DNA from 3 places in the Methylobacterium guangdongense genome. Region 1 is predicted to be linked to each of the others. Evidence: riboswitches for the same ligand, from Rfam matches in the RefSeq annotation. Region 1 holds a riboswitch; each other region holds the start of a gene.

The links. Region 1 has a riboswitch for cobalamin ahead of AAHG09_RS04205 (TonB-dependent receptor). Riboswitches for the same ligand answer to the same signal wherever they lie in the genome.
Region 2: linked by a shared signal. The riboswitch ahead of AAHG09_RS15230 (TonB-dependent receptor) and the one ahead of AAHG09_RS04205 (TonB-dependent receptor) in region 1 are both predicted to bind cobalamin.
Region 3: linked by a shared signal. The riboswitch ahead of AAHG09_RS01530 (CbtB domain-containing protein) and the one ahead of AAHG09_RS04205 (TonB-dependent receptor) in region 1 are both predicted to bind cobalamin.

Annotation. Positions count from the first base shown of each region.
Region 1 is NZ_JBBXMX010000002.1:93,420-103,157, reverse strand. Features, by position in the region: gene AAHG09_RS04230 (substrate-binding domain-containing protein) at 73-912, opposite strand; gene AAHG09_RS04225 (methyl-accepting chemotaxis protein) at 1,108-2,817, opposite strand; gene AAHG09_RS04220 (HigA family addiction module antitoxin) at 3,392-3,775, opposite strand; gene AAHG09_RS04215 (HigA family addiction module antitoxin) at 4,292-4,630, opposite strand; cobalamin riboswitch at 5,173-5,377, shown strand; gene AAHG09_RS04210 (hypothetical protein) at 5,372-5,512, opposite strand; gene AAHG09_RS04205 (TonB-dependent receptor) at 5,655-7,832, shown strand; gene AAHG09_RS04200 (PepSY domain-containing protein) at 7,826-9,286, shown strand; gene AAHG09_RS04195 (hypothetical protein) at 9,625-9,738, shown strand, end outside.
Region 2 is NZ_JBBXMX010000007.1:44,105-53,842, reverse strand. Features, by position in the region: gene AAHG09_RS15235 (septal ring lytic transglycosylase RlpA family protein) at 1-8, shown strand, start outside; gene AAHG09_RS15230 (TonB-dependent receptor) at 75-2,231, opposite strand; cobalamin riboswitch at 2,338-2,535, opposite strand; gene AAHG09_RS15225 (cell wall hydrolase) at 2,762-3,379, shown strand; gene AAHG09_RS15220 (hypothetical protein) at 3,538-3,729, shown strand; gene AAHG09_RS15215 (hypothetical protein) at 3,965-4,369, shown strand; gene AAHG09_RS15210 (transglycosylase SLT domain-containing protein) at 4,398-4,943, opposite strand; gene AAHG09_RS15205 (flagellar hook-length control protein FliK) at 4,903-6,399, opposite strand; gene AAHG09_RS15200 (chemotaxis protein) at 6,396-7,691, opposite strand; gene AAHG09_RS15195 (MotB family protein) at 7,697-8,959, opposite strand; gene AAHG09_RS15190 (hypothetical protein) at 8,962-9,606, opposite strand; gene fliF (flagellar basal-body MS-ring/collar protein FliF) at 9,606-9,738, opposite strand, start outside.
Region 3 is NZ_JBBXMX010000001.1:310,071-319,808, forward strand. Features, by position in the region: gene AAHG09_RS01505 (methyl-accepting chemotaxis protein) at 1-1,881, shown strand, start outside; gene AAHG09_RS01510 (chemotaxis protein CheW) at 2,002-2,475, shown strand; gene AAHG09_RS01515 (CheR family methyltransferase) at 2,494-3,339, shown strand; gene AAHG09_RS01520 (protein-glutamate methylesterase/protein-glutamine glutaminase) at 3,336-4,433, shown strand; gene AAHG09_RS01525 (DUF4424 family protein) at 4,563-5,585, opposite strand; cobalamin riboswitch at 5,719-5,912, shown strand; gene AAHG09_RS01530 (CbtB domain-containing protein) at 5,949-6,131, shown strand; gene AAHG09_RS01535 (CbtA family protein) at 6,148-6,885, shown strand; gene AAHG09_RS01540 (DUF1636 domain-containing protein) at 6,878-7,279, shown strand; gene cobW (cobalamin biosynthesis protein CobW) at 7,276-8,310, shown strand; gene cobN (cobaltochelatase subunit CobN) at 8,357-9,738, shown strand, end outside.

The DNA.
Region 1 (9,738 bases):
CCGGCCCCCGGGCGCGGCGATCACCGCGCGGCGATCACCGGGCGGCGGCTTGGCCGCGCGCGTTCCACCGGCTCATGACTTGACGTAGCGCAGCAACGTCTTGTCGGTGACGAGCTCGAACGGAATCCAATCGTATTGCTGGACCGGCTCGCGGCGGATCAGCTTCACGGCATCGTCGACGGCGCGTCCCCCTTCGAGGGTCGCATCCTGGAACACGGTCACATGGATCCGCCGTCCCTCCATGGCGCCGATCCCGTCATGCGTCCCATCCACGCCGCCGATCAGGATCTGGTCCCGCGGGATCTTGGCGGCCTCGAGCGCGTCCGCGGCCCCCATCGCCATCTCGTCGTTGTTGGCGGCGATCGCGTCGATCTTCCGTCCCCCGGCCAGCCACCGCGCGACGAGGGCGGCGGCCCGCTTGCGGTCCCAGTCCGCGGCCTCTTCCGCAACGACCGTGATGCCGGCGAAGTCCTCCAGAACCTCCTTCACGCCCTGCGTGCGCAGGGCCGAGGCCGAATGGGAGGCCGGCCCCCGGATGATCGCCATCCGGCCCTTTCCGTTCAGCATCTGGGCCAGCATGGTCATCTGCAGCCGTCCGGCCACGAGGTCGTTCGGCAGGGCGAGGGCGACGCGCCCGGCAAACCAATCCTCGCGCGGCCCGTTGTTCACGTAGACCAGGGGGATATCCGCTTCCTGCGCGAGGCGCGTGATCTCCTGCGTGGCCGCAGCCTCCACGGGGAGGATGATCAGCGCATCGACCCTCTCGCGGATGAACGCCTTGACCTGCTCGATCTGCTTCGCGCCGTCTCCGGTCTCCGCATGGGCGAACCGAACGGCCAGACCCGCATGGGTCTTCGCCCACTCCTGGATTCCGTCACGGAGGAACTGGAAGAATGCGACGGGCGGCACCATCGAGACACCGATCGTGGCAGCCGATGCGGGGATTGGCCCCCCACCCAGCGCGATCAGAAGGAGCAGGATGAGCCGCGCGCCCAGAAGGCGGGCGGCGCGAGGTCGAGCTTTCGAAATCATTGCGCGTGTCTCTCCGAATCGATCGAGGCGGCGGTCGATCACCGTCGGCCGCCGCGGTGGCGTAGGCAGCGGCGCTCAGGCAGCCCGGATGGTGCGGAGAAAGCGGTCGACCTCGCTCCCCAGCTGCTCGGCCTGGCCCGACAGCGCGTTGGCCGCCTCCAGAACCTGCGCGGCGGCGGAGCCGGCCTCCTGCGCCCGGCTCGCGACGCCGGTGATCGTCGCCGTGACCTCCCCGGTCCCGGTCGCCGCCTGGCTGATGTTGAGCGCGATCTCCTGCGTCGCGGTGTTCTGCTCCTCGACGGCCGCCGCGATCGACGCTGCCGCGTCGCTCATCTCCTGGATGCGGGTCGTGATCCCCGTGATCGCCACGACGACCTCGGACGTGGATCCCTGGATCGTCGCCACCTGGCGCGCGATATCGTCGGTCGCCGCGGCGGTCTGGCCGGCGAGCGCCTTGACCTCGGACGCGACCACGGCGAACCCGCGCCCGGATTCCCCGGCCCGGGCGGCCTCGATCGTCGCGTTCAGGGCCAGGAGGTTGGTCTGCTTGGCCAGCGTCGCGATGATGCCGACGACGTCGCCGATCTGCGACGCCGCACCGCTGAGGGCCTGCACCAGCGAGGTGGTCCGTGCGGCTTCCCCGGCGACGCTGCCGGCCATCGCGGACGAGACCTCGGCCTGACGGCCGACATCGCGGACCGACATCTCGAGATCTCCAGCCGCCGCGGCCACCATCTTGACGTTGGCCGTGGCCTGCTCGGCCGCACTCGCCACGGCGGTCGATTGCCCCGCCGTCTCACTGGCGATCCCCGTCATCGCTTCGGCCGTCTTGCGCAGCTGCGCGGACGCCGTCGAGAGCGCGGTCACGATCCCGCCGACCGCCGTCTCGAAGCGACCGGCCAGTTCGACCATGGCTTGGTGGCTCCGTTCCTCGGCCTGCCGACGGGCTTCGGTCGCCTCGCGCTCCAGGATCCTGGCGCGCTGCATGTTGTCCTGGAACACCCGCACGGCCCCCGCCATGGCTCCGATCTCGTCGGCGCGGCCGACTCCCGGAACGGCGACATCGAGCTCGTTATCCGACAGGCGCCGCATCACGCCGGTCATCGTCATGATCGGCGTCGCCACCCTGCGGACGACGAAGACGCTGACCACCAGGGTCAGGAGCGCCGCCAAGCCGAGCGCGACGGTCACCGAGAGGGTGGACGTCCGGCCCACCGCATCAGCCGCCGCGCTCCGCTCGGCCACCCGCGCCTCCCGGTGCGCGAGCACCGCATGCACCGCCGTGCGGAACGCGTCCGCGTCCTTGCCGAAGGCCCCAAACACGACTGTGTCGGCGAGGGCGTGTTCACCGGCCCGGTCGAGGGCCGAAACCTGACTCTGGATCGCGAGGAAGTGCTGCCACGCCTCCCGAAGGCGGTGTGCGAGTGCCTGCTCCTCCGGGCCGGACACGGTCGGTGCGTAGCGGCTCCAGGCGGCGGAGAAGACTTCCTGCGCCTTCTGAAGTTGCGCCGCGTAACGACGAGCCTCCGCTTCCCCGCGGGCGCTGTGGGCGAGAACACCCAGGGCGCGGAGTTCCTGGCTGACTTCGTTCATGAGGCCCAGATTCGCCACCGCGTCGATTTCACCCAAGGCCGACTGCGCCGAGTCATTGATCAGTCGAACCCGCGTGATCGCGAAAAGCCCGATGCTCATTGCAAGAAAAAATAGAATCACGAACGATCCGACGATCACCTTTCTCAGACTTAAGAAAGACCCCCAACCGAGGGAATTAAAATTCAGTCCCATGAATGAACCTGCACCGTTGGCTGATTTGCCAAATCAATTAACGTCTCGCTTTGGCCACATCAACCACAATCCACTCTGACGGAAATGAGGCTCTATCAAACTATCGACGAACTATCGCAGCGAATAGGAGATCAGATCAGACGGCCATTCAGCTCCGATGCCATGTGATATCTAATATGAAATCGTCTTGGAGAATAATAAGTTGGACATGCCGACCGCATCGGCCCAGGTCCAGGCCCTGTGTTCGGCGGCGCCTCAGGCCTTCGTGCAGGCATCCGGCGGTGCGGGCTCGGGATCGTATCGCGGGAAGCCACCGCCACGCGGGGTCGGTGTCGGCATCACCACGCGGCAACCCGCCCCCGGTGCGGGCGGGTGGGCCCGGGCGCAGGGTCCTGTGGGTCGCAGAATCTGTGAAATCGGGAAGCGAATGGCCCACCATCGCGAGCCGGCCGCGGCCAAGACGGAGGGCCGGCCATTGGGGGCCGCAGACAGCACGCGGCCCAACACGAACCAGGAGTTCGAACCCTGCGGCCCGCTTCTCAGATGTCCCCCACCGTTCGGTAAAGGGCCGAGATCACGCTTCGGCAGTACTCCGCCTGACGATCGTCCGCAGGGGCGCATCGGCCGCCGGAGGCATCGATCTGAGCCCTGAAGCTCTCGCCTGCGTCACGAGATCGGTCCGGAGCGGTTGCAAGTGCTTGCGCGCCTCGGCGATGTCGAACTGGGTTTGCAGGTCCATCAGCGTTTCCATCTCGATGCCGAATACCGTCTCGAGACGGAACGCCAATTCCGCGGTCAGGGGGGTTTTCTCGTTGAGGAAATCGAACAGGGCCTGACGCGGCACGTCCAGCAGGCTGGCGGCGTCCATGACCGTCAGATCGCGCGGCTCGATGACATTGCGAAGGACGTAGCCACCGGGATGGCCGGGGTTTTGGAGTCGATAACGCATCGTCGGCATACCTTTCACGAGAGATCTTTCCGATCCGTCCAGTTCTTGGCCGGCGATCGAAATCAGCGCTCAGAAAGCTTCTGCCCGCTTCGATTTACGAAGCAGCCCATTGCAAGACGCAGGATCAGGCCCGAAGTTCCGCGTCGCGTTCAGACCACGATTGTGGAACCGCGCGCGTATGATGCAAACTTGCTGTCGCCTCCTCCGGCGAAATCGATCGTTAACGATTTTTTAACGTTGTCCCATCATACCATTTCCAAACCTGATCAGACCGAACCGAAACCTTTACTCGAGATACGACACCAGCCCCTTGCCTCCGGTGTCGCCGCAACCCGTCCCAAGATCCGTTGACTCAGCGACGAGACGCACTCACGCGCATCCATTCGCTCGGCGCCGGCCGCCCGCAAAGGGACGACGCGCGCCCCGTCGCGGCGGAGCCAAGCGACCGTTCCCGCTCTGACCCGATCGGGAACGACACCCGGCACTCCGCGACGGGCATGTCGGTTGAAGAACTCCGGCCTGGTCTCAGGCAGCGGACCGGCCCGTGAACCGGCTCGGCTGCGAAGTCTGCTTGCTGACGAGATTCATCTGAGCCGCACGGTCGCGCTGGCGCAGGATCGTGAGGTCGTAGCGCGTCTGCATTTCCATGAGCGCCTCTGCGTTGAAGCCGAAGGACTTCTCGATCTGGAAAGCGATTTCGACCGTCAGGCTAGCCCGCTCAGCCAGGAAATCGGACAATCCTTGACGCGTCACACCGAGCGCCGCAGCGGCCCCCATGATCGTCAGGTTGCGCGGCTCGAAAATCTTGCGACGGACGAATCCGCCAGGATGGAAGGGCTTGGCCAGCGTGTAACCGGTGTTCATCGTGCAGTCCCCCAGTATTTATCGCGAGATCCCTAAGGCATAATCACTTACGTTGTTGTGTTAGGTTGCGGACCGTGCAGCTTTGATAAGCTACGCATTACACACTGTTGAAAAACAACGGCTTCTCGTTACACCTGCCCGCTTTTCTGCCTTTTTGTGACCGCGTCGGCAATTTTCCCCGGCGCGATTCAATTTTTTTTATCAGTGTCGATTTCGTAAAAATTCCGGCGATCCACCCATCTAATACTGTACTTCTCTCGCGGGTCACCGGAGATGCGTGGACTAACAAGACGCCCGGTTGCAGTCAAGCAATCAGCGGGCGGCACAGCGTGCGATGCTGCATTTTTTCTTAGATCATTTTTAAAAACGAAGCTGGCAACAGAGTTATGACTTAGAAATACAGGGTCCCAAGAGCGGTTTTACTACTGCCTGATGGCCAGATGCTGGCACGGCCTGGTCTCGTATCCGCCCTTGAAACCAATCGGCCCTGCGTTGCGCCGCCATCAAAGAAATCCACAAGCTTGACCGCGCGGGCGGAAGCACCGAAAGTCCATCGCGACGGTTCCCTTCGGGGATCAAAAGGGAACGCGGTGCGGGCTCGTCGTTGACGGCCCAAAACCGCGGCTGCCCCCGCAACTGTAAGCGGAGAGCCCTTCACCACCACGTCACTGAGTCTCGAGACTCGGGAAGACGGTGCGAGGGCGGCGACCCGCGAGCCAGGAGACCTGCCGTCAGCCGTGGTCACTCGCGAAACGCGTCGGGCGGGGTGTCCTGACGGGTGTCGAGACGCCCGTGCGCCCGCGCGGTCGGCGAGGCCTCGTTCGCGGTGACGTGCCACAGCAAGCGCGCCCGCGACCCCGTCCCGATGTCCGTCCACGCCACCGCCCTTCCGGATCCGCCCCTTCGGGACGCCCACGCGCGCCCGTCTGCGCCGAATCCTGCAGATGGCCTCGAAAGTGTAATGTTATTACACTGCGTGCGCGGTCATAGGATCCGTCGAGGCCGCGCCAGGATCCCTTCGGTCATGCCTTCTCCAACCCATCGCGCCCGCTTCCCTGCACCGCTCTGCGGCGTCCTCCTCGCAGTCCTGGCAAGCCCCGCCGTCGCGCAGGAAGCCGTCACCCTGGATCAGATCTCCGTCGAGGGTGAGGGCGGCGACTCGAACCGCGCCAGCCCGACCGGCCTCAACCTGCGCACCCGGGACCGGACCGCGAGCCGAATCGGCCTGACGCCTTTGGAGACGCCGGCCAGCCTCGACATCGTATCGGGCGAGACCGCGCGGCTGCGCGGCCAGGACACGATCGCCGAAGCCGTGACCCAGGACGCCACCGGCATCACCACCATCGCGGCGCCCGGCAACGGCAACGGCGCGTTCACCTCCCGCGGCTTCGCCGGCCCGAACTCGATCCAGCAGCTCTACGACGGGACGCGCTTCTACGTCGGCGCCAACACCGTGACCTTCCCGTTCGACACGTGGAACGTCGAGCGGATCGAGGTGCTGCGCGGGCCCGCCTCGGTGCTTTACGGCGACGGCGCCATCGGCGGCGTGATCAACGTCGTGCCGAAGCGGCCGGTCTTCGTGCCGATCAACGCCGCCCGCGCGGTGGTGGGCACGGACGGCGTCGCGCGGCTCGCCCTCGATTCCGGCGGCGGGATCGGGCAGGCGGAATTCGGCGACACCTTCGCGTACCGCCTCAACGTCAGCGGCAACCGCGCCGACGGCTGGATCCGGCCGGAGGGCGATTTCCGCAACCTCGCGGTCTCCGCCGCCCTGCTGTTTCAACCGAGCCCTGACCTCGCGTTCACGCTGAGCCACGATCTCGGCTATCAGGAGCCGGCCCGGTACTGGGGCACGCCGCTGGTCGAGGGGCGGATCCCGGACCTGATCCGGTTCAACAACTACAATGTCCGCGACGCGAAGATCACCTGGGCCGACAACTGGACCCAGCTGAAGACCGAGTGGTCGCCCTCGGCCGACCTCACGATCCGCAACACCGCCTACCGGCTCACCAGCCGGCGCCACTGGCTCGATGTCGAGCAGTATTCGTACAACCGCGGCACCGGTCTGGTCGATCGGGGCGACTATCTGGAGATCTACCACAGCCAGGAGCAGGTCGGGGACCGGCTCGACGCGACGGTCCGGGGCAGCCTGTTCGGGTTGCCGAACCAGTTCGTGGCCGGGTTCGACGTGAATCACATCGACTTCCGCCACACCAACAACTTCTACTTCGACCAGACCACCAGCGTGCCGCTCACCGGCTACGATCCGGGCTTCTTCCCGCAGAACGGCCGGGCGCGGCCGGCCTATGCCACGCAGACGAGCCAGGCCTCGGTCTTCGCCGAGGACCGGGTGATCCTGTCGGACAGGCTGTCGTTCCTCACCGGTGTGCGCCTCGACGTGCCGACGCTGAACCGCGAGGATCTTCAGACGGGGTCGCGATTCGCGAAGACCTACCGGGCGCTCGGCTACCGGTTCGGCCTCGTCTACAATCCGACGCCGGACAGTGCGCTCTACGCCCAGTACAGCGTCGCCACCGATCCGGTGAACAGCCTGATCACGCTGAACCAGTCGCTGGCCGGCTTCAAGCTCGCCACCGGCGATCAGGTCGAGATCGGCGCCAAGGGGCTGGCCTTCGACGGCGCCCTGGAATGGACGATCGCCGGCTACCGGATCGTCAAGGACAACCTGATCTCGGCGATCCCGGGGCAGCCGACGCTCGCCACGCAGGTCGGCAGCCAGTCCTCGCAGGGCTTCGAGCTGGCGCTCGGCTGGCGCTTCGCTCCGGGCTGGCGGCTCGACGGCAACCTCGCGCTGCTGCATGCGCAATATGATCGGTTCGACCAGAGCGTGAACGGCGCCACCGTCTCGTATGCCGGAAACCAGCCGATCGACGTGCCCGAGCGTGTGGCCAATCTCTGGCTGACCTGGGATATCGCGCGCGACTGGACCGCGCGGGTCGGGCTCCAGAACGTCGGCCAAGTCTACAGCGATTTCGGCAATACGGCGCGCCGCCCGGCCTACAACCTCGTGAACCTCGTCCTCGACCGTCAGGTCACGGCGGAGTCGCGCCTGTCCCTGCGGGCCTACAACCTGTTCGACAAGGTCTACGCGATCAGCGGCAACGCGGTGAACGGGGTCGGCACCAACTGGCTGCTCGGGCGCCCGCGCTCGGTCGAGGTCGCCTACACGGTGACGTGGTGAGGCTGTCGCGCCGACGCGGCAAGGCGGGGCGGCGCTGGCTGCTGCTGTTCCACCGCTGGGCCGGGATCGCCGCGGGGCTGCTCTTCGTCCTGTGGATCCTGTCCGGGCTGGTGATGCTCTACGTGCCGTTCCCGGCGCTCACCGAGCCCGAGCGCCTGGCGCGGCTCGCGCCGATCGCCTGGGATCAGGTCACGGTCGCGCCGGGTGACGCGCTCCGCAGCGGAGGGCTCGCCGGCGTGCCGGCCGCCTTCGCGTTGGAGATGCGTGGCGACGAGCCGGTCTATCGGATGGAAGCCGACGACGGCGCCCGGGCGACGGTCTCGGCCCGGACCGGCACGCGGCTCGGCCCGCTGACGCCCGCAGAGGCGCTGCATCTCGTCGCCGCCGGCGTTCCGGAGGCACGGGTCCAGACGGTCGCGCGCGATCAATGGACCGTCACCGCGCGCTACGACCCGCTTCGGCCCTTCCTGAAGGTCGCCCTCGGGGATGCGGCCGGGACCGAGCTCTACGTGTCGGAGGTGACGGGTGCGATCGCCCTCGACACCACCCGCTCTGAGCGAGCCTGGAACTGGATCGGGGCGGTGACGCACTGGATCTACCTGACGCCGCTGCGCGCCCGAAGCGCGCTGTGGCGGACGGTGCTCCTGTGGCTCTCCGGCTTCGCGGCCCTCGGGGTGCTGAGCGGCGTCGCGATCGGGCTCTGGCGCCTGCGCGTCCGGCGGCGCTACGGGGGTGGGGCGGTGACGCCCTATCGCGGGCTCGCGCGCTGGCACCACCTGCTCGGCCTCGCGGGCGGCCTCGGTCTCAGCACGTTCATCGTCAGCGGCTGGATCTCCATGAATCCGAACCGCTGGTTCGCCTCCCCCAGTCCGCCGGAGGCGATGCGCGCCGCCTATGCCGGAAGCCCGCCGGCCCTCGACCTCGCCCCTCGGGACCTCCGCGCCTTCGCCGCGCCCACCACCCGCGCCCTGCGGTTTGCCGCCATCGGCGGACAATGGTGGGTCATTGCCGAGGGGACGGATGGCCCCCGCGCCGTCCGGGTGGACGATCCGATCGCCCTCGACGCCGGCACCATCGCGGCCGCCGCCACGCGGGGTCTCGCGGATGGCCCGCTGCGGTCGATGCGCCGGCTGACGGCCTACGACGCGTACTGGTACCCGCACGGGACCGACCCGCGACCGCTTCCGGTGCTGCGCCTGCGCTTCGGCGACGGGGCGGCCACGTGGCTCCACATCGATCCCCGGGACGGCACGATCCTCCAGCGCCTGGACCGCTCGGGCCGGATCAACCGCTGGCTGTTCGACGCCGCGCACCGGCTCGACCTGCCGGGGCTCACCGACAACCGACCCCTGCACGATGCGGCCCAGTGGGTCCTGAACCTGCTGGCGGCCGGGATCGCGGGGACGGGGCTCGTGGCCGGCTGGCGCAGGCTGCGGCGCATCCTCGCCGCTTGAGGTTCATCTCGGGCGCCGTGTGCGGCGGTCGGGCCGCCGCGATCCGTGGCGTTGGCGCCGGGCACGCCCTGGGCCGTCGTCGCACCGTCGAGGGCCACCGATGCGACCGGCGCCTCGCCAAGCCTGGAACCTCTTCGGTCACCCCCGGTTGGGAGTTCGTTTCCGACAGGTTTCCGCGACTTCGGCGGCCCGGTCGTCCTGGTGGTTCGCGCAGGCGACGTACGGAGCCGATCGCGCGGCGCTCAAAAATGGTCCCTGGAATGAGGGTTATCTCCGTGTCGATCCGACATCAGCGTCCTTCCCGGTCCCGCCTCTGGGCCGCCGGTACCGCGAGCCTGATGGCTCTGGCCCTGTCGGGTACGGCCCACGCGCAATCGGTCAACAGCGCGATCGATCAGCCGACCCCGGCAACCCTGCCGAAGGGTACGCATCATCCCGACGGTGCGGCTGCT
Region 2 (9,738 bases), on a different contig from region 1:
TCGATTGACGCGGCCTCGGGCGAGCTTCGCGTGCCGCCGGGCCTCTGGGGCCGTTCCGAGGGCCGGGCCGCGGTTCAGAACCGCCCGGCGATGGTGAGCCGGACGGCCGTGGGCTCGACCGGATGGAACACCCGGTCGATCAGCCCCTCGGCGGGTTCGCCCGGCAACCGGGACACGTAGGCGTAGGTGATCTGGTCGGACTTGCTGTTCGTCAGGTTCAGCACGTCGAGGGAGACGCTGACGCCGTTCTCGAAGTTGTAGCCGACGCGGCCGTTGAACAGCGCCGTCGGGCGCGAGCGGATCGAATTGTCCTCGATCAGCGGGCGCGGGCCGAAGTAGCGGAAGCGGAGCGACCCGAACCAGCCCAGCGGCTCCCCGAAGGTGACGCCCGCCGACGCGATGGTGGTGGGGGCCTCCGGCACACGGTTGCCCACCGGGTCGATATCCGAGAAGCGGGCGTTGGTGATCGTCAGATCCCCCTCCAGCGACAGGACGGGGGTCAGCGCGTAGCGGTTGGTCCATTCCACGCCGAAGCGCCGGGTCGGGCGGCTCGGCTCCGTGGTGCCGGTGTCGCCCTGGAACAGGTTCTCGGAGGCGAAGTCGAGCCGGAACAGGGCGAGGCTCGTCTCCAGCCCCGCGATCGACCGGTTGCGCAGCCCGATCTCGTAGCCGGTGGACGGCACGAGGAAGGGCGAGCGCGTGGTGTTGAACAGCGACGACGTCGGATCGACCGTGGCGGTCACCCCGCGCACGTCGTTCGAGTGGAAGCCGCCGCCATAATTCACGTAGAGTTCGGTGTCGAACCACGGCCCGAGCGTCAGGCCGAGCTTCGGGTTGACGATCCCGTCGCGCGCCCGGCCGGAATTGGCCGGATTGTCCGAGACGACGCTCGCGGAGTAGCCGTCGGCCCGGACGCCGACGCTGGTGCGCAGCCACTCGGTCCAGCGCACGCGGGTGTCGAGATAGACGGCGCCGCTCGTCTCCAGCACCCGGTCGTCGAGCACGCCGGAGCGGTATTGCCGGCGCGTCGTGTTGAACAGGCCGACGCGGATCGAATCGGTGCGGGTCTGCACGCCGATCTCGGTTTCCATCGGGCGCCCGAACAGGTCGCCCTGGAAGATGTGCAGGGCCTCGCCGCCGCCGATGATCCGCTGGTCGAGCTGATGGAACTGGTCGCCGTTCACCGGATCGTTGAGAAAGTAGGTGAAGTCGTTGAACAGGTTGAGCTGCGAGCGGATCACGTAGGCCGAGGCCCGGGTCACGCCGGTGTCGTCGGTGCTGCTGAACCGGCCCGACAGGGAGAAGCGCGACGTGTCCCCGCCATCGGTCGGGTTCAGCGTGCCGTAGCGGCCGATCAGCCCGGAGACGACGGCGCGCTCGGGGATCTGATTGGTGGCGGTCCAGCGGGCCGCGTAGGCCATGCCGGTCACCGAGAATCCGTCGAGCGCCGTGCCCTGGCTGTAGCGGGCGACGCCGTTGATCTTGCGCAGCGCGTCCGGGACCACCCAGGGACCGTCGTAGACCTGCGCCTCGCCGGCCACCAGGAGGGTGCCCTCGGCCAGCGGCGCGGAGGCGATGCTGAGCGCGCGCTTGTAGCCGAACGACCCGATCGAGGTCAGCGCGAGGTTCCTCTGCACGCTGTCGAGGTAGTCGATCCGCACCGAGCCCGCCGAGGCGAAGTCGCCGTCCCGCACGAAGTACGGCCCCTTGTGGAACTCCACCGCGCCGACGAGTTCGGGGATCAGGAAGTTGATGTCGGCGTAGCCCTGGCCGTGGGCATGGGTGCGCATGTTGAGCGGCATCCCGTCCAGGAACAGGGCGATGTCGGTGCCGTGGTCGAGGTTGAAGCCGCGCAGGAAGAACTGGTTGGCCTTCCCCTCCCCGCTGTGCTGCGTGACGATCAGGCCCGGCACCGCCTCCAGCACCTCGCCGGGGCGGGTCACCGGTCGGTTGTTGATCTGCGCCCCGGTGAGGATCCCGGCGCTGGCCGCGTCCACGCTGAGCAGCGGGCCGCCGATTCCGGTCACGCCGCCGACGAAGCCGGCACTGGCCACCGGACCGGCGGCCGGGATCGGCGCGGCGCCTTCGGCCGTGACCGAGATCTCGTCGAGCCGCGCCTCGGCGGCCGGCTCCGGACCGCCCCGCGCCTGGGCCGAAGCGGTCGCGATCAGGGCCGCCGACGCGGCGGCGGCGAGGAGGGGCAGCGCGGTGCGCGCAGGTTGACGGAACACGTTACCTCGGGCGGCGGCAGTGGCACGTCACCGCGAACGAGGCCGCGCCGGCCGCCGCAGCGGCCGTCTTGGCATCCCCCGGAACACCCCGCCCGATGGACCTCGCGTGTGACCACGGCTGACGGCAGGTCTCCTGGCTCGCGGGTCGCCGCCCTCCCGTCGTCTTCCCGGGCGAGGCCGCCCAGTGACGTGGTGACGAGAAGGCTCACCGCTTACAGTTGCGGGGGCAGCCGCGGCTTCGGGGCGAGCCCCTCACCGCGTTCCCTTTTGATCCCCGAAGGGAACCGTCCTGTTCAGGATCGACCGGACGCTCGGTCGGCGTCAACACGCCCGGACCGGTTCTCCGCCCCTGTGATTGTGCGGCAACGTTCCGCGTCCACCCCGGATGACCGCTCCGGGCCCGCCTGCCACATCCTCGCCGCGAACGTACGGTCACGCTTGCCGAACGCCCGATCGCGGCGGGCGCCGGCCGGGAGCGGGCGGCCCGCCGGACGGCACGATGCGGCTGGAACAGCACGGAGCAGATCTGCATGCAGGGTAGCGAGCGGACGCGAATCGGTCCTGTTCTGATGGCGGCGGCCGCGGCCTGCGGCCTGGGCGCGTGCAACACGTCCACCCCGGTGCTCACGACAGGATCGATCGCCGGCCGCGCGCCGCCGATGGTCGTCAGCGAGACCGAGCGGGACTGCCTGGGCCGGGCCATGTATTTCGAATCGAACCGGAGCGATGAGGGCGGGCTGATCGCGGTCGGCACCGTGGTGATGAACCGGCTGGAAAACGCGATCTTCCCCGGCGGCATCTGCGCCGTGGTCGGCCAGCCCGGCCAGTTCGCCGCGGGGGTCCTGACCAAGCCGATGCAGGAGAAGGATCTGCAGAAGGTCGCCGACGCCGCCGACGCCGTCCTGGCGGGCGAGCGCCACCCGCAGGTCGGCAAGGCGATGTACTTCCACACCGCCGGACGGCACTACCCCTACAACAACATGCATTACGTGGCCGTCGCGGGCGGCAACGCCTTCTACGAGAAGCGCGATACCCGCGCGGGCAAGTCCGAGAGCAAGTCCGGGAGCAAGACCGAGACCAAGCCCGACACGGTCGCCCCCGTCTCCGTCCCGACCTTCGCGGCGGCCTCGCTGACGCCCGCGCCGTAGCCCGCCGCGGCGATCCGGCCCGGCACGCCGCCGGGCTCTCCCCGGGCGGATGCGCACCGGTGGATGTCGCTCGGTTCCCTCCGCTTCTGCGGGGGACGTTGAAGCAATATATAAAGCTGAGGTTGTATCCCGACATTCGATCGGGGTATGGCATCGCCATGCCAGACGACGCCGGTTTTGACCGCATGGTGAGAGCCGCCATCCGCACCCATCAACTGGTGGCTTCCCACGGCACGCCGGCGATGCAACTGCTGTCGCGGCTGCTGATGATGGAGATCGGGTTCGAGATCGCGGCGCGCCAGGACGGGGATCGCCCGGCCAACGACAATCCCGACGAGGCCGAGGATTGAGCTGCGCTCAGCCGCATCGCCCGCTTCCGGCAAGCATCCGGCTGACGAAGACCGCGTTGCCCGACAGAATCCCACCCGAAAGCCCGAATTGACGACCCGGCGCCGGGTCGAGCCGGTGGCAGGGTCCAGTGAAACTGTTGATTGAGCCGCTCAGCCGAACGTGCCGCATTTACACGGCGCGCCAACGGTCTAGCTTGCCGGTAGAAACTACCCACGAGTCACGGAGGCCGCACCGATGATGGCCGATCGGGTCGCGCTCGCCGGTGCGCTTCTCCTGCTGAGCGTCGCACCCGCGGCGGCCCAGCTGCGTCGCCCCCTGACGTGCACCGAGGAGGCCTCGGTCGGTCTCGCAACCCCCAGCCTGCCCGAGGGCGCGAAGCCGCAGAAGGCCCGCACCTTCTCACTGGTCACCAGCGGCGGCCTGCTCACCGTGATCTCGGCCGGGCGCTCGGATTACTACGAGTGCCAGCCCGCATCGCCGCGGCTGAACGAGCGTTCGCCGCGCAACACGGTCAAGTGCCAGAACGGCGTCTACTTCCTGTTGATCGATCTCAACAAGCTGAACTTCGTCGAGGCGCAGCTGAACCCGGAGGATCGGACGGAGATCAAGGTCAGTTCCGGAAGTTGTCGGGGCCTGTGATCCGGGCTGGTCCGTCGCGGCGCCCGGCCTATCGGCAGAACCGGGCCGCGGCCGGTGTCCACTGCCCGAAGCCCGTCGCCACCATGTTGGTCATCACCCGGCAGATATAGACCTTCTGGGCCGCGTTGTTGTTCGGCCCGGCGTGGTAGCGGGCCACCGCCAGGGTCCAGCTGCCCTCCCGCTGCTTCAGCTCCTTCAGGAACTGAGTCGCGTATTCGACATTCGCGTGCGGGTCGATCATGGCCTCGATCGAGCCGAACTTCCCGCCATGGTAGAGGTGGTTGATCTGCATGCAGCCGAGATCGATCAGGCGGACGCCCTTGCGGTGCGCCTCCCGGAAGTGGGCGATCACGTCCCCCGGCCCGGTCCCGAAATAGGCCTTGCCCGCGATGTTCATAGCATAGGGCTGAAGCGAGCCGCGCTTTCCCGTCTCCGTGAGACCGACGGCGTAGAGCACGCCGAGGGGCACGCCGTAGCGTGCGGAGGCGCGGCCCATCTCGGCCTCGCAGACATTCGCCGCGGCCGGGACCGCGCTACAGATAAACGCCGCCGTCGCGAGGACGTGTCGTCTCATCCCCCCGCTCTCCCTCCCGTCTGCCGGCGGCCGGGCCCTGCTCCGCCTGTCGCTGCCTGTCCCCGCCCTGGCCCGGGCGGGCGCCCCCTTCGGAGAAGCCGGACTGCCCCTGCTGCGACGGGGCGTTGCCGGAGAAGCCGCCCGAATCGGACGGGCGGGCCTCAGTGACGGTGACCTGCGCCTGGTAGTTGGCCTGCTTCAGCAGGTCGCCGAGGATCACGGCGTCCCTGTGCAGGAGGGCCGCGGTCTCGGGTTGCGAGGCGCGCAGATGCGTTTCGAGCTGACCGTTCACGAGCCGCAACTCCACCGTGACGGTCCCGAGATCCTCCGGCTTGAGCTGGATCCTGAGGACGCGCAGCGGCCCGTCCGGCGCGGTCTGGGCCGCCTGATCGGCCTGGGACGTCCGGGCCGCCGCCTCGGTGCCGGCCGCCCGATCGAGCTCGTCCCTGATGGAGGCCGCGATCGTCGGCAGGGTGCCGGCGGGCAGGCCCGGCACGGCCCCGGCCGGCTCCTCCGAACCGGAGGATTGCGCCGCCTCGGGCGTCCCGGCGGAGGCGAGGACCGCCCGGGCGATCCCCGTGACCGCGCGGGTGTCGGCCAGGGCGGTGACGTCCGCCTTCTCCAGCCCGGCGCCGGCCGCGCGGGCTGCCGCGCCCGCCGGGTCCGGAGACGGCTGAGGCTGACCGGTGGCAGGCGCGCTCAGCGTCGCGGCGGCCGGCTTCGGCAACCCGGTCCGGTCCAGTCGAAGCGCGGCGCCGCTCGGGTTCGGCAGACCGGCCTGGACGGACGGCGATTCGGCGGCTGCGGGGGGCACCGGAACCGGTGCTGATGCCGCAGCGGCGGCGAGCGTCGGTTCGCGTGGCGCCTGCGGGAGCACCGGCTTGAAGTGAACCGCACTGCCCAGCACCGCGACCTTGGGCAGGTTGCCCGCGGATGTTCCGGCCGGATCGGTCCCGTCAGCCCGTGATGCCGCTTGGCGGGCCGCGTTCGTCATCGCGAGTTCGGTTCCACCCGGCGCGAGCGAACCGGATCCGCCGGTCGAGGCCGGCGCGGACGCCCCGTCCTCGGCGACGACATCGCTCGCGACCGTCACCGTAACAGCCGGCAGGTTTGCCGCCGTGTGGATCGACGGGGAGGCCGCATTCAGGATGCTGGCCAGGATCGCCGCGGCTGCGTTGGTCGGATCGGCCGCGACCGGCGCGTCGACAGGGATAGCCGGGGCCGCTTGCGCGGCGTCGCTCGTCCCGGCCGCCGCATCGTCCGACCCGGCCTTCTGGCGTTCATCGGCCGCGCCGCCGGACTTGGTGGGCCTCCCCGAGGCCGCCCGCAGGGCATCTGCAAAGCCGCCCCTGGCGCCGGTGCCTGACTGATTCGATCCCTCGGCCTCCGACTGGGGCGCGACATCCCGGTCGGGCTGCGGGGTCGGCTTCGGAAGCGTGGCAGAGATCGCGGTCACGGGTTCGTCTTCCTGAGAAGCAGATCGATCCGATCGATCATGGCCTGGGCCTGGGGGATCAGCTTGGCGGGTTCATCGGCGGCGTTCGCCGTAGTCTCTGCCGGTTTCGGCACGGGGGTGTCGGCCTCCGGCAGGCCGGGCTTGCTGGTGAGCCCCCGCCGGATCTCCTCGGCGGTCGCCAGCGCCGTCTCGAGCAGGCGGCTGTCGCGCGGCGGCAGATGGGTCCGGTCGAGGGCCCTCAGCGTCCGCAGCCCGGACTGGAACGTCGCCAGGTTCACGATCTCGGCCGCGGCCCGGTAAAGCCGCGCCTGGGTCGCCTCCGGGCTCCCGGGGGCGGAGAGGGCGAGCGCCCGGTCGGCGGCCTTGGAGGCCGAGCCCGCCTTGCCCTCTTCGATCGCCGTCCGGGCGATCAGCAGGTACAGGGTCTTCCGGCTGTCGCCGTCGAGTTCGTCCAGGATCCCGCTGATCGCCGAGAAGCGCCCGCCATCCTGGCCGACATCCAGCTTCGTCAATTGATAAGCGAGGCGCTGACGAAAGTTGCCAGCGTAGATCGAGTGCGGGAAGCGGCGGAGATACTGGACCGCCAGGGTCTTGAACTTGCTCAGGACGCCCGTCTGCCCGAGGGTGAAGATCTCCCGGCGCAGGGCGCCCTCCTCCGCCAGGGTCCCCGGCAGGAGTAGGCGGACCTGATCGAGCAGGCTGATCGCCCGGACCGGGGTATCGGTCACGGCGAGCGAGGCCTGCGTCAGGCCGATCGCGCCGGCCAGCGTCGGCGGCAGGGTGGCGATGTCGATATCCTTGAGCAGCCGGCTCGCCTCGGCCTCCCGCCCTTCGACATAGGCGAGGGCTCCGCGCGCCAGCGTCACCTCCGGCTCGCCGAGCCCATCCTGCTTGACCAGACGGCGCAGGATGGCGGGGCCGCCGCCGCTCAGAGCGAACACGACCGCGGCCCGCACGTTGCTCGGGTCGGTCCAGACCTCGGGAGCCGCATTGAGGAGATCGCCGTTGATCCGGCCGATCAACACGAGCTGGCCCTCATGGGCGGCGAGGGAGCCGGCGGCGATCCGGTCCTGCAGCAATTGCAGCGTGCGCACCCACGTGACCGGGCCGTCCTTGCGGGGCTGGATCTCCGGGATCGGGGCGGAATCGGCCGGCGCAGGATCCGCATGCGCGGGATGGTCCGCCTGCGCCGCCGGTGCGGCGCCCGGTTCCGCGGCGCCCGGTTCCGGGAATCCCAGGGCGAGCAGGCCGACGAGAACGCCGAGGCGGGCGGCCCGGGGCGTGCGCAGCATCGGCCTCATCCCGGCGCCCCCTGAAGGAGGATCTCGATCCGCCGGTTCTCGGGCGCCTTGGGATCCGCCGCGTTGCGCGGCATCCGATCGGCGGCCCCCTCGACGCGCCAGATCCGGCCTTCGCCGATGCCGGCCCGGGTCAGCATGTAGGAGGCCATATGGGCGCGCGCGGTCGAGAGCCGCCAATTGTCGTAGACCTCCGAGCGGAACGGCCGGCTGTCGGTATGGCCGCGGACGATGATCCGTCCCGGGCGCGAGGCGAGCGCCTTGGCGAGGCGCTCCATGGCCCGCACCATCTCCGGCCGGGGCTCCGCCGAGCCCACCGCGAACATGCTGAAGTTCAGGTCGTCCGTCACGTTGATCAAGAGGCCGTCCGGCGTCCCCTGAACCTCGACATGCGGGCCCACTGCACTGGGCGGAAAGATCTTGGCGATCTCGGCCTTCAGGGCCGCCTGGCCGGCCGCGGAATCCGGGCCCTGTCCGGTCCCGGTGGCGGCCGCCGCGGCCTTGGCCTCCTTGCCGTCTCCGGACTGGCTCTCGCCCGCCTTCGCCGCGGCCTTGGCGTCGGTGGTCTTGGTCGCCGTGGCCTTGGCGGCGGTGTCCTTGGCGGCAGTGTCCTTGGCGTCGGTGTCCTTGGGCCCTGTGACCCCGGCGGCGCGGGCATCGGGCTGGGTCTGCTCCGGCGGCGGCGTGATTCCGCTGGGCGCGGGCCGGTCGGTCTTCGCGGGCGCGAGGTTGGTCACCTGCCAATAGAGCGGATCGAACGGATCGCGCGGCGCGTCACCGCCGCGCCGGCCCGTCTCGCCGATGTCGCCGATCGTGGCGCTCTGCGGCCTGTCCGGATCAACCTCGGTGGCGAGCGTCGCCAGGACGGAATAGGGATCCTGGAACAGCTCCCGTTCCCGCGCCACCGAGCCCGGCGGCAGGGTCCTGTTCTTGTCCCGCGCCTCGGCCTCGGACGTGGTGGGGGCTTGGCTCCGCACCGGATCGGTCGCGAGGTTGCCGGAGCTCGGATCCACCGAGGCGGGCTTCGGATCGTTCACGCCCTTCTTGGCCGGCAGGGCCTCGGACAGGCTGATCGGGTTGAAGTAGTTGGCGATGCTGGTCTTCGTCTCCTCGTTCGAGGCTTTGATGAGCCACAGGACGAGGAAGAGCGCCATCAGGGTCGTCATGAAGTCGGCGAGGGCGATCTTCCAGACGCCGCCGTGATGTTCGTGCTCCTCGTCGGCGACCCGACGGACGATGATGATCTCTCCACCTTCAGACATGCTCAGCCCTCCTCGATCAGGGCTGCGACGCGCTCACCCCAGGCTCCGAGCCGCGTCTCGACCCGGGTTCCGTTCAACCGGATCCGCAAGTCGGGACCCCCCTCGGCGGTGACGGTGACGCGCTCCGACGGCAGGTCGAGGCGGCGCACCAGCGCCTCGACGAGATCGGACGGTCCGGTCACCGCGAGCGTCGCGGCCTGATCATCCGCCACGAGGGATGCGAGCGTCGCGTGCAGGTCGCGGATCGCCTCCTGCCGGAGGGCCTCCGACAGGAACGGGCGGAGGACGCGCGCCAGACTCTGCGCCAAGCGCTCTTCAAGCCCGCGCGCCTGCTCGGCGATCGCATCTGCCAGAACCGTCGATTCCGCCTCGACCCATTGCTGCCGGGCCGCGGCGAGCGCGGCCGCTGCGGTCTCCCGCTCCGCCGCGACGGCGGCCTCCACGGCCTCGCGGACCGCCGCCTCGCCCTCCCGGCGGCCCTCCGCCCGGGCCGCCGCCGCGATGGCGTCGAGATCCGGCGGCGGTGACGGGGGCGGGGACGGGGACGTTTCCGCATCGGCGCGCTTGGGCGTCAGCGCCGCGAAGGTGGAGGATCTGCGTTGGCCGGTGCCCGAGAAGACCGTCCAGACCGGGGGCGAGACCGCCATCACGCGGCCTCTTCGCGGGTGAGCCACTGCTTCAGGATGTTGGCGACCTGCTCCTCATCGAGCTCGACCAGCTGCTCCAGCCGGCGGATCGGCGAGCGGGCCATCTGATCCGTCAGGTCCTCGATGAGGTTG
Region 3 (9,738 bases), on a different contig from region 1:
GATACTGCGCGCATGTTCGCCCGGTCGCTGCTCGAGCCGACGGAAGCGGCCCGCGCGAAGCTCGCCGCCGACATCAAGCAGCAGGACGGGACGTTTCGCCGGCTTCTGAAGGACTATTCCGACGCAACCACCGCCGAGGAGCGGGTGCGCCTCCAGGCCCTGCGCGACGCCTGGGACAAGCTGTCCGATGCCGCCGCCAAGGGCACGGAATTTTCGGTCAAGAACGGCAACAACGTTGCGATCGGCATCGCGGGCGGGGAGCAGCTGACGGCCTACCGGGCCGTGATCACCCGCATCCAGGATCTGGCGTCCCGGCCCGATCTCTCACCGGAGACGCGCCGGCTCACCGCGGTGCTTGAGACGCGCGCGACGCGCCTCGTCGCCGACGTCTATCGCGAGGTGGTGATCAACGACGACGCGCTCCTCGCGAAGCTGACCGACGAATACCACCAGCATCGCCGCCAGTTCGATGAGGACTTCGCCAAGCTGAGCGAGGCGGGGCGTAGCGAGGGGCTTGCCGACGCCATCGCGGCCATCGGCACGGCATTCCGCACCTGGGAGGCCGCGGGCGAACAGGTGTTCGCGCTCGGCCTCGCCAATACCGACGCCAAGGCGCTCCAGATCTATGTCGGCCCGTTCACCCAGGCGCGGATGGCCCTCATCGAGGAGGTCAAGAAGCTTTGTGCCCACGAGGACAGCGTCGCGCAGACCTATGTGCGGGAGACCCAGGCGGCCTATGACACGACCCGCATGATGCTCATCGGCGTCGTCGCCGGCGCGGTGGCGATCGGGCTTGCCATGGCGATCTGGCTGTCGATCTCGATCTCCCGCGGCATGCAGAAGGCCCTCGGGGCGGCGAACCGAGTGGCGCAAGGGGATCTGACCGAGGACGTGGTGCCCACCGGCCGCGACGAGATCACCGACCTGCTGCGCGCCGTGCAGGCCATGACCCTGAAGCTGCGCGAGGTGGTGGGACAGGCCAGCGCGGCGGCCAGCAACGTGTCGGCTGGCTCGGAGGAGCTGTCCTCCTCGGCCGAACAGCTGTCGCAGGGCTCGACCGAGCAGGCCTCGTCCACCGAGGAGGCCTCCGCCTCCATGGAGGAGATGGCCGCCAACGTGAAGCAGAACGCCGAGAATGCCGGCCAGACCGAGGCGATCGCCCGGCAATCGGCCCAGGATGCCGAGGCCAGCGGTGCGGCGGTGGCCCGCGCGGTCGAGGCGATGCAGACGATCGCGCAGAAGATCACCATCGTGCAGGAGATCGCCCGCCAGACCGACCTGCTGGCGCTCAACGCGGCGGTCGAGGCCGCACGCGCCGGCGAGCACGGCCGGGGCTTCGCGGTGGTGGCCTCCGAGGTGCGCAAGCTCGCCGAGCGCTCCCAGGCGGCGGCGGCCGAGATCGGGACCCTGTCGGTCGACACCGTCAAGGCGGCCCAGCAGGCGGGCGAGATGCTGGGGCGGCTCGTGCCCGACATCAAGAAGACCGCGGGTCTGGTCGAGGAAATCTCGGCGGCCTGCCGGGAGCAGGATGTCGGCTCGGGCCAGATCAACCAGGCGATCCAGCAGCTCGACAAGGTGACCCAGCAGAACGCCAGCGCCTCCGAGCAGGTTTCGGCGACCTCGGACGAACTGGCCGCACAGGCCGAGCGGCTTCAGGCGACCATCGCCTACTTCCGGATCGCGACGGCGGCGTCGCGCGTGGAGGCGGCGGCCCCGCACCTGCGGGCGGCGGCGTCGAAGATGGCGGCACCGGCCCGACCGGGCCAGGCGGTCGCGCCGAAGGCGCGGGTGCGGACGGCCGGGTCGGCGGGCTTCGCCCTAGACATGGGCGAGGGCGAGATCCGCGATGCCCGCGACGCCGAGTTCGTCCGCGCGGCCTGATCAGCACGCGCGCCGGGTCCGGACCCGCAAGGGCCCGGACCCCGAAGCCACCGACCCCCCACCGATAGGCGGATGCCCGAAGCGGGGATCCGACAGGCGGCGACCGAGCCGGAGACCCGTATGTCCAGCGTCTGGCAGTATCTGACCCTCGGCCTCGATCGCGAGATCTTTGGGATCAATATCGAGTCCGTTCACGAGATCCTGGATTACCGCGCGCCGGCCGCCCTGCCGCATGCGCCGCCTTTCCTGGTCGGCATGATCGATGTCCGCGGGCAGAGCTATCCGGTCATCGGCCTGCGGACCAAGCTCGGCCTGCCGGCGATCCCGGTGACGTCCGCCACCCGCATCATCCTCCTGAACATCGCGATGCGGGACCGTGCCCTGCGGGTCGGCTTCGTGGCCGACCGGGTGATCGAGGTGACGGAACTCGACCGGGCCGAGATGGAATCGGCCCCCGAGGTCGGGGGCCGCTGGCGTTCGAACTACATCGCCGGCATCGGCCGCAAGGGCGAGGCCTTCGTGGTGGTGTTCAACCTCGAGGCACTCATGGCGGGCGACGATCCCGCCCTGATCGATCCGCCGCTCGCCGCCTGACTGCCAGGGATCGATGCCATGCCGCAGCTGAAAGACCGCCATTTCCACACGGTCGCCGATCTGATCCAAGCCCGGATCGGCATCCAGATCCCTGAGACCAAGCGCACCATGGTCGAGGGTCGGCTGCGCAAGCGCATGCGGGCGCTCGACCTCGACAGCCTCAAGGCCTACGGCGACCACCTGTTCGACGCCGGACACCTCGCCGAGGAGTTCGTCCACATCATCGACTGCATCACCACCAACAAGACGGATTTCTTCCGGGAGCCCGCCCATTTCGAGCTCCTGCGCGACCATCTGGTGCCGCTGCTCTGCCGACGGCGGGGCGGGACCCCGCGCCTCAAGCTCTGGAGCGCCGCCGCCTCGACCGGGGCGGAGGCCTACACCCTGGCGATGATCCTGCAGGACCTGATCGTGGCCGGACACGGGTTCAGCTACGCGGTCCTCGGCACCGACATCTCCACGGAGGTGCTGCGGGTCGCCGCGGAGGCGATCTACCCGGAGGAGATGCTGACCCAGATCCCGCCGGCCATCCGGCGCCGCTACGTGATGACCTCCCGGGACCCGGCGCGGAAGCTCGGGCGGATCGTGCCCGAGCTGCGCAGCCAAGTGCAGTTCCAGCGCCTCAACCTGATGGATGCGTCCTATCCGGTCGATCAGGATGTGGACGTCATCCTCTGCCGCAACGTGCTGATCTACTTCGACAAGGACACCCAGAAGGCGGTGCTCGGCCGCCTCGCCCAGCATCTGCGCCCCGGCGGATTCCTGATCGTCGGGCATTCGGAATCCATGGCCGTGACCGGCGTGCCGGACCTCGATCAGGTGTCCTCCACCGTCTTCAGCAGGGCGCAGGATCTGATCCAATGAAGCCACGCGATCCGACCCGCGTCCTGATCGTCGACGATTCCGCCTCGGTCCGGCAGACCCTCGTGACCATCCTGGAGGGCGCGCCCGACATCCGGGTCATCGGTACCGCCGCGGACCCGTTCATCGCGGCGCGGCGTATTCAGGAGGAGGTGCCGGACGTGATCCTCCTCGACCTCGAAATGCCGCGCATGGACGGGCTGACCTTCCTGCGGAAGATCATGGCCCAGCGGCCGATCCCGGTGATCGTCTGCTCCGCCCTGACCGAGGCGGGCTCGCAAACGCTGTTCGACGTGCTCGAGGCCGGCGCCGTCGATGTCGTGCCCAAGCCCCGGATCGACACCCGCCAGTTCCTCGTGGAATCCTCGGTGCGGGTCTGCGACGCGGTCCGGGCCGCCGCCCGGGCGAAACTGCGCCCGGGCCGCCCGAAGCCGCACCGCATCGAGAAGAAGCTGACGGCCGATGCCGTGCTGCCCGCCCCGACCCCCAATCGGGCGGTGGCCGAGACGGACCGGATCGTCTGCATCGGCGCCTCGACGGGGGGCACGGAATCGCTGCGCGACGTGCTCGAAGCGCTGCCGCCGGATTGCCCCGGCCTCGTGATCGTCCAGCACATGCCCGAGCATTTCACCGCGGCCTTCGCCCGGCGGCTCGACAGCCTCTGCGCCGTCGCGGTGAAGGAGGCGGAGGACGGGGATGCGGTGCTGCCCGGCCGGGCCCTCATCGCCCCCGGGGGCCGGCACCTACTGCTGCAGCGGACCGGGAATCGCTACAGCGTGTCGGTGAAGGACGGCCCCCTGGTCTCGCGGCACCGGCCGTCCGTGGACGTGCTGTTCCGCGCGGCCGCGCGCTGCGCCGGCGCGAATGCGCTCGGCATCCTGATGACCGGCATGGGCGATGACGGCGCCACCGGCCTCCTGGAGATGCGCCGCGCCGGGGCGGTCACGGTGGCGCAGGACGAGGAGAGCTGCGTCGTCTTCGGCATGCCCAAGGAAGCGATCGAGCGGGGCGCGGCGATGAAGGTTCTGCCGCTGGACCGGATCGCGCAGGAGATCCTACGCTTCGGAGCCACGTCGGCGCTCCGCCAATCCGCATGAGCGGCACGCCGGCGCGCGACCGGCCCGCAGGGCGTGTCCGGCACCGAAGGCCATCCCCGATCCTGCCGCCGTCGCGCGATTCTCGAGAGGGTCGTTGAAGCTGCGCCGATCACGGCACCGCGTCCGCCCTCAGAGCGGCGGTATGGCTGAAATCCGGGTTGCGCTCTTCAGGAAGAGCACGTCGATCGCGCGGTCCGGCACATAATCCTTCACCACCATCTCGATCGTGGTCGGGCCGGTCCTCTTGAGAGCGCTGCCGCAGAACGAGACCATCGTGGCGGGATCGCCCTTGTCCACGATCAGCTTGAACGTGCCGATCGGCCCGGACCCGGCCGGCATGACGTAGGTGAGATACTGCTCGGAGGCCTGGAAGGACGGGCTGCCGTCGGCGCTCGCCCGCCGGTACAGGGCCTGGGCCGACCGCGCGAAGGCCGGATCCGTGCAGAACCGGTCGGCGTAGCGCGCCATCTGCCCCGGATCGAGATCCGGCGAACCGAACGACAGGCTCGGCTGGCCGCCGAGGCTCGGCGTGTAACTCTGGTGGACCGCGACCTCACGCCCGGCCGGGAAGGCCTGCCTGCGCCAGAACCGCGACTTCAGCTTCCAGAGCGGGACATCCGCGATCGTCCCGTCCCGGTGCACCTGACGATCGAGGTATCCGGCCTCGATCAGGGCGTGACGGCGCCGCTCCGAGAGCCGGCGCAGGGGCGCCGCCGTCGCCGCGACGGTCGGCATCAGGGGGATCCCCAGGCTCCGGAGCTCGTCGGTGATCGCGACCGGCTGGCCGTCGCGCACCGAAAACGCCTGCTGCTCCAGTTGCCACGGGACGGATTGGCCATCGACCGTCGCGTCGAAGGCGAGGAAATTGGCCTGCCCCGGATCGGGGATGGAATCCTCCGTCGTGGACGCGCCGTTGAGGTCGGGCATCGGGAACGTCAGGGTGGCCTCGATATCGGCGCCCGTCGGGTTGCGGAACCGATACGCGACCCGCACGCCCTGCTCGGAGAGGGTGAGTTCCTCCGCCGCCACGGTGATGGCGCTGCCCGGTTCGAGGACGAGCCCCCCCGCCTTGAGCCCGGCTTCGGCATCGCCGGCCCGGACCGGCAGGGAGGCCGCCGCGAGGAGGGCGAGGGCCAGCGACAGGGTTCTCATCACGATCACGCTTCAGGGCTCCGGGCGACCGCCGCGGCGGTGAGGATACGCCTCCCGCCGGCGGATCCCCGCCGTTTGCAACGCCGCGGATATGATTCCGCCGCGCCTCCGTTGTGCGAGAGCTGTCATGCGTCTACAACGATCGCGTGACGGTGCCCCGGCGACGGGGTGAAAAGGGAATGCGGTGAGGGGCGCAAGCCTCGAATCCGCGGCTGCCCCCGCAACTGTGAGCGGCGAGCGTCTGCCGAGGGCCACCGGAGCGATCCGGGAAGGCGGCAGGGGCGTCGAGCCGCGAGCCAGGAGACCTGCCGTCACGACAGGATCCCGCGTTGCCGCCGGTGGGGCGGCTGGAGACACAGACGCATGACCACCTCGACCCTCGCCCCCGTCGCTGCCGGCACCCGCGCGTCGGAGCGCCCGATCGCCGTGGCGCTCGCGGGCCTTCTCGGCCTCGGCCTGCTGTTCATGGTCGGCTTCTCGCCGGCGATCGCGTTCCACAACGCGGCGCACGACTTCCGGCATACCCAGAACTTCCCCTGTCACTGACGCCATCGGCGCAGGGATGATCATCCGGCTTCTGTCGGCGGCGCTCGCCGCCGGCTTCTTCGCGGCCGTCGTCGTGACGGGCCTCGAACTCACGCTGACCTCGCCCCTGATCGTGGCGGCCGAACGCTACGAGCAGGCCGAGCCCAGCCATCAGGCCACCCGCGCTCTGCCGATCGTCCTGGCGCATGCCGGCCACGATCACGCGGCGCCGGACGCCGCGCCGGAATGGCAGCCGGGCGCCAGCCTGCCGCGCATGGCGTTCACCGGATTAGCGACGCTCGTCGGCGCCGTCGGCTACGCGCTGCTGCTCGGCGCCGTGATGCTCGCCTGCGGGCGGGAGCCGACACCCGTGGTCGCCCTCGCCTTCGCGGTCGCCGGATTCGCCAGCGTCGCCCTGGCCCCGGGTCTCGGCCTGCCGCCCGAGCTGCCGGGCAGCGAGGCGGCGCCGCTGGCCGTCCGGCAGGCCTGGTGGGTGATGACCGCGGCGGCCACCGCCATGGGCCTCTACCTGATCGCGGTGCGCCGATCCCTGATCGCCATCCTGGGTGGCCTCGTGCTGCTCATCGCCCCGCACATGGTCGGCGCCCCGCAGGCGCCGGAGGGCGCGTCCGCGCTACCGGCGGCCCTGGCGGCGCAATTCGCCGCGCGCTCCCTCGCGATCAGCTTCGTGTTCTGGGTGCTGCTCGGTCTCGGGCTCGGCCGCGCGTGGCAGGTGTTCGGGCGCGAGACGGCGCGGGGGACGGCCCGTGCCTGAGACCATCCTGTACGTCTGCACCACCTGCCGCCGCGAGGGCGACGACCCGGACGGGCCCCGGGCCGGCGCCCGCCTCCTCGACGCTTTGCGGGATCGCGCGGGCGGCACGCCGGACCTGCGGGTCGAGGCGGTGGAATGCCTGTCGGTGTGCAAGCGGCCCTGCACGGTCGCCGTCGCTGCGGCCGACCGCTGGACCTACGTGTACGGCGACATGGATCCGGCCGCCTCCGCCGAGACCATCCTGGCGGGGCTCGCCGCCTATGCCGCGACGCCGGACGGCATCGTGCCCTGGCGCGAACGGCCGACCGAATTCAAGAAGGGCGTGATCGCCCGAATTCCCCCCTTCCCTGCCCCGCGCCCGCTTCCGGCCGGCACCCTGGAGGCCGCCGAATGACGATTGTCGCCAAGATCCCCTGCACGATCGTCACGGGCTTCCTCGGCGCCGGCAAGACGACGCTCGTGCGCCACGTCATCGAGAACGCCAAGGGCCGCCGCCTCGCCATCCTGGTCAACGAGTTCGGCGATGTCGGCTTCGACAAGTCGTTCCTCGCCGCCTGCGGGGTTGAGGGCTGCACCGAGGACGCGATCGTCGAGCTGCCGAACGGCTGCATCTGCTGCACGGTGGCGGACGATTTCGTGCCGGCCCTCGAGACCCTGCTCGGCCGCGCCGAGCCGCCGGAGCACATCCTGATCGAGACCTCCGGCCTCGCCCTGCCGAAGCCGCTGGTCCAGGCATTCCAATGGCCGGCGATCCGCTCGCGGGTGACGGTGGACGGGGTGGTCGCAGTGGTCGACGGCCCCGCGGTCGCCGCGGGCGTCTTCGCGGAGGATCCGGAGGCGCTGGCGGCCCAGCGCGCCGCCGACCAGTCGGTCGATCACGACAATCCGCTGGAGGAGGTGTTCGAGGACCAGCTCCTCTGTGCGGACCTCGTCGTGCTCAACAAGGCCGACCTGATCGACGCCGCCACTCGTGCGCGGGTCCGGGCCGAGGTGGAGGGGCACCTCCCCCGCGCCGTGAAGGTGGTGGAGACCGCGAAGGGCGCGATCGATCCGCGGGTGCTGCTGGGCCTCGGCGCCGCCGCCGAGGACGATCTGGAATCCCGCCCCTCCCATCACGGCGAGGGCGAGGATCACGACCACGACGATTTCGAGACGGTCGCCCTGCCGATCCGCCCGGCGGTGACGGCCGCGGATCTCGCGGCGCGTGTCGAGAAGGCGGCCGAGACCGCGGGCGTTCTGCGCATCAAGGGGTTTGCCGAAGTCGAGGGCAAGGCGATGCGCCTCGTGGTGCAGGGTGTCGGCCGCCGGGTCACCCACCATTTCGACCGGCCCTGGCGGGCGGGCGAGGCCCGCGAGGGGGCCCTCGTGGTGATCGGGCTGACGGGGTTCGACCGGAACGCGGTGGCCGCGGCGCTCGCGGGATGAGACCCGTCGCGCGCGCCGGTCCGGACATGGCCTAGGGACACGCGCGATGCATCTGGTGCGCATCGATGCCGTCTCCCTCGACGAGGGCGAGGCGGCGGTGGATCTCGGGCAGGAGCCCGGCGACTGCGTGGTGCTGTCCTTCACCGACAGCGACCTCGCCGGGATCGCGCGGGCGCACGCCGCCGAGCCGGACCTGCCGAGCCTGCGCCTCGCCAAGCTGGCGAAGCTGCGGCACCCGCTCTCGGTCGATCTCTATATCGAGCGCATCGTCGCGCACGCTAAAGTCGTGGTGATCCGCTGCCTCGGCGGCCTGGATTACTGGCGGTACGGGATCGAGCGCTGCGCCGAAGCGGCCCGGGCGCACGGGGTCGTGCTGGCGGTATTGCCGGGCGACGACCGACCCGATCCGCGGCTTTCCGCCTTCTCGACCGATCCCGCGCTGGCGGACCAGCTCGACGGCTACTTCCGCGCCGGCGGCCCCGAGAACCTGCGCCGCATGCTGCGGCTGCTCGCCGCCCGGACGGGCACCGACCTCCCGGTCGAGCCGCCCCTGCCGCTGCCCCGGGGCTTCGCATGGTGCCCGGGCTGCATCACGCCGCCCCTCGAACAGGCCTTCGCGGCTGCGAGGACCGCAGTTCCGCTTGGCGAAACAGAGGTCGAGCCCCTCGCGCTGCTGCTGGTCTACCGCTCGGCGGTGCTCGGCGGCGAGACCGCGCCGTTCGTCGCCCTGATCGCGGCCCTGCGCGCCCGCGGGATCGGCGTCCTCCCGATGGCGGTGTCGAGCCTGAAGGAGCCCGGAGCCGCCGCCGCGGTCGCGGAGGCCGTGCGCGCGCGGCGGCCCGACCTCGTCATCGCCGCCACCGCGTTCTCGGCCCGGGAGGACGGCACCGACTTCGTCCTCGACGGCGCCGATTGCCCGGTGCTCCAGGCCTTCACGGTCGGATCCCCGCAGGCGGCCTGGGAAGCCTCGGCCCGGGGCCTCGGCGCGGCCGATCTCGCCATGCAGGTGGCTTTGCCGGAATTCGACGGCCGGCTTTCGGGCTTCCCGATCTCCTTCAAGGAGGAGGCGCCCGAGATCGCGGGCTTCGCCGAGCGCCGGGCCGTGCCCTACGCGCCGGGCATCGCGGCGCTTGCCGACAGGGCCGCCGGCTGGCTGCGGCTGGCCGCCCTGCCCCGGGCCGAGCGGCGCGTCGCGATGGTCCTGTCCGATTATCCTGCCCGGGGCGGCCGCGCCGGCTTCGCGGTCGGCCTCGACACGCCGGAGAGCGCCCGGGCGATCGCCGCGGACCTCGCCGCCGCCGGTTATGCGGGATGCGACCTGCCCGAGGCCGACACGCTGATGACGGCGCTCACCGAGGGGCCGGCGACGTTCCGCGTGCCGCTCGCCGCCTACCGGACCTGGCTCGACGGCCTGCCGGAGGCGACCCG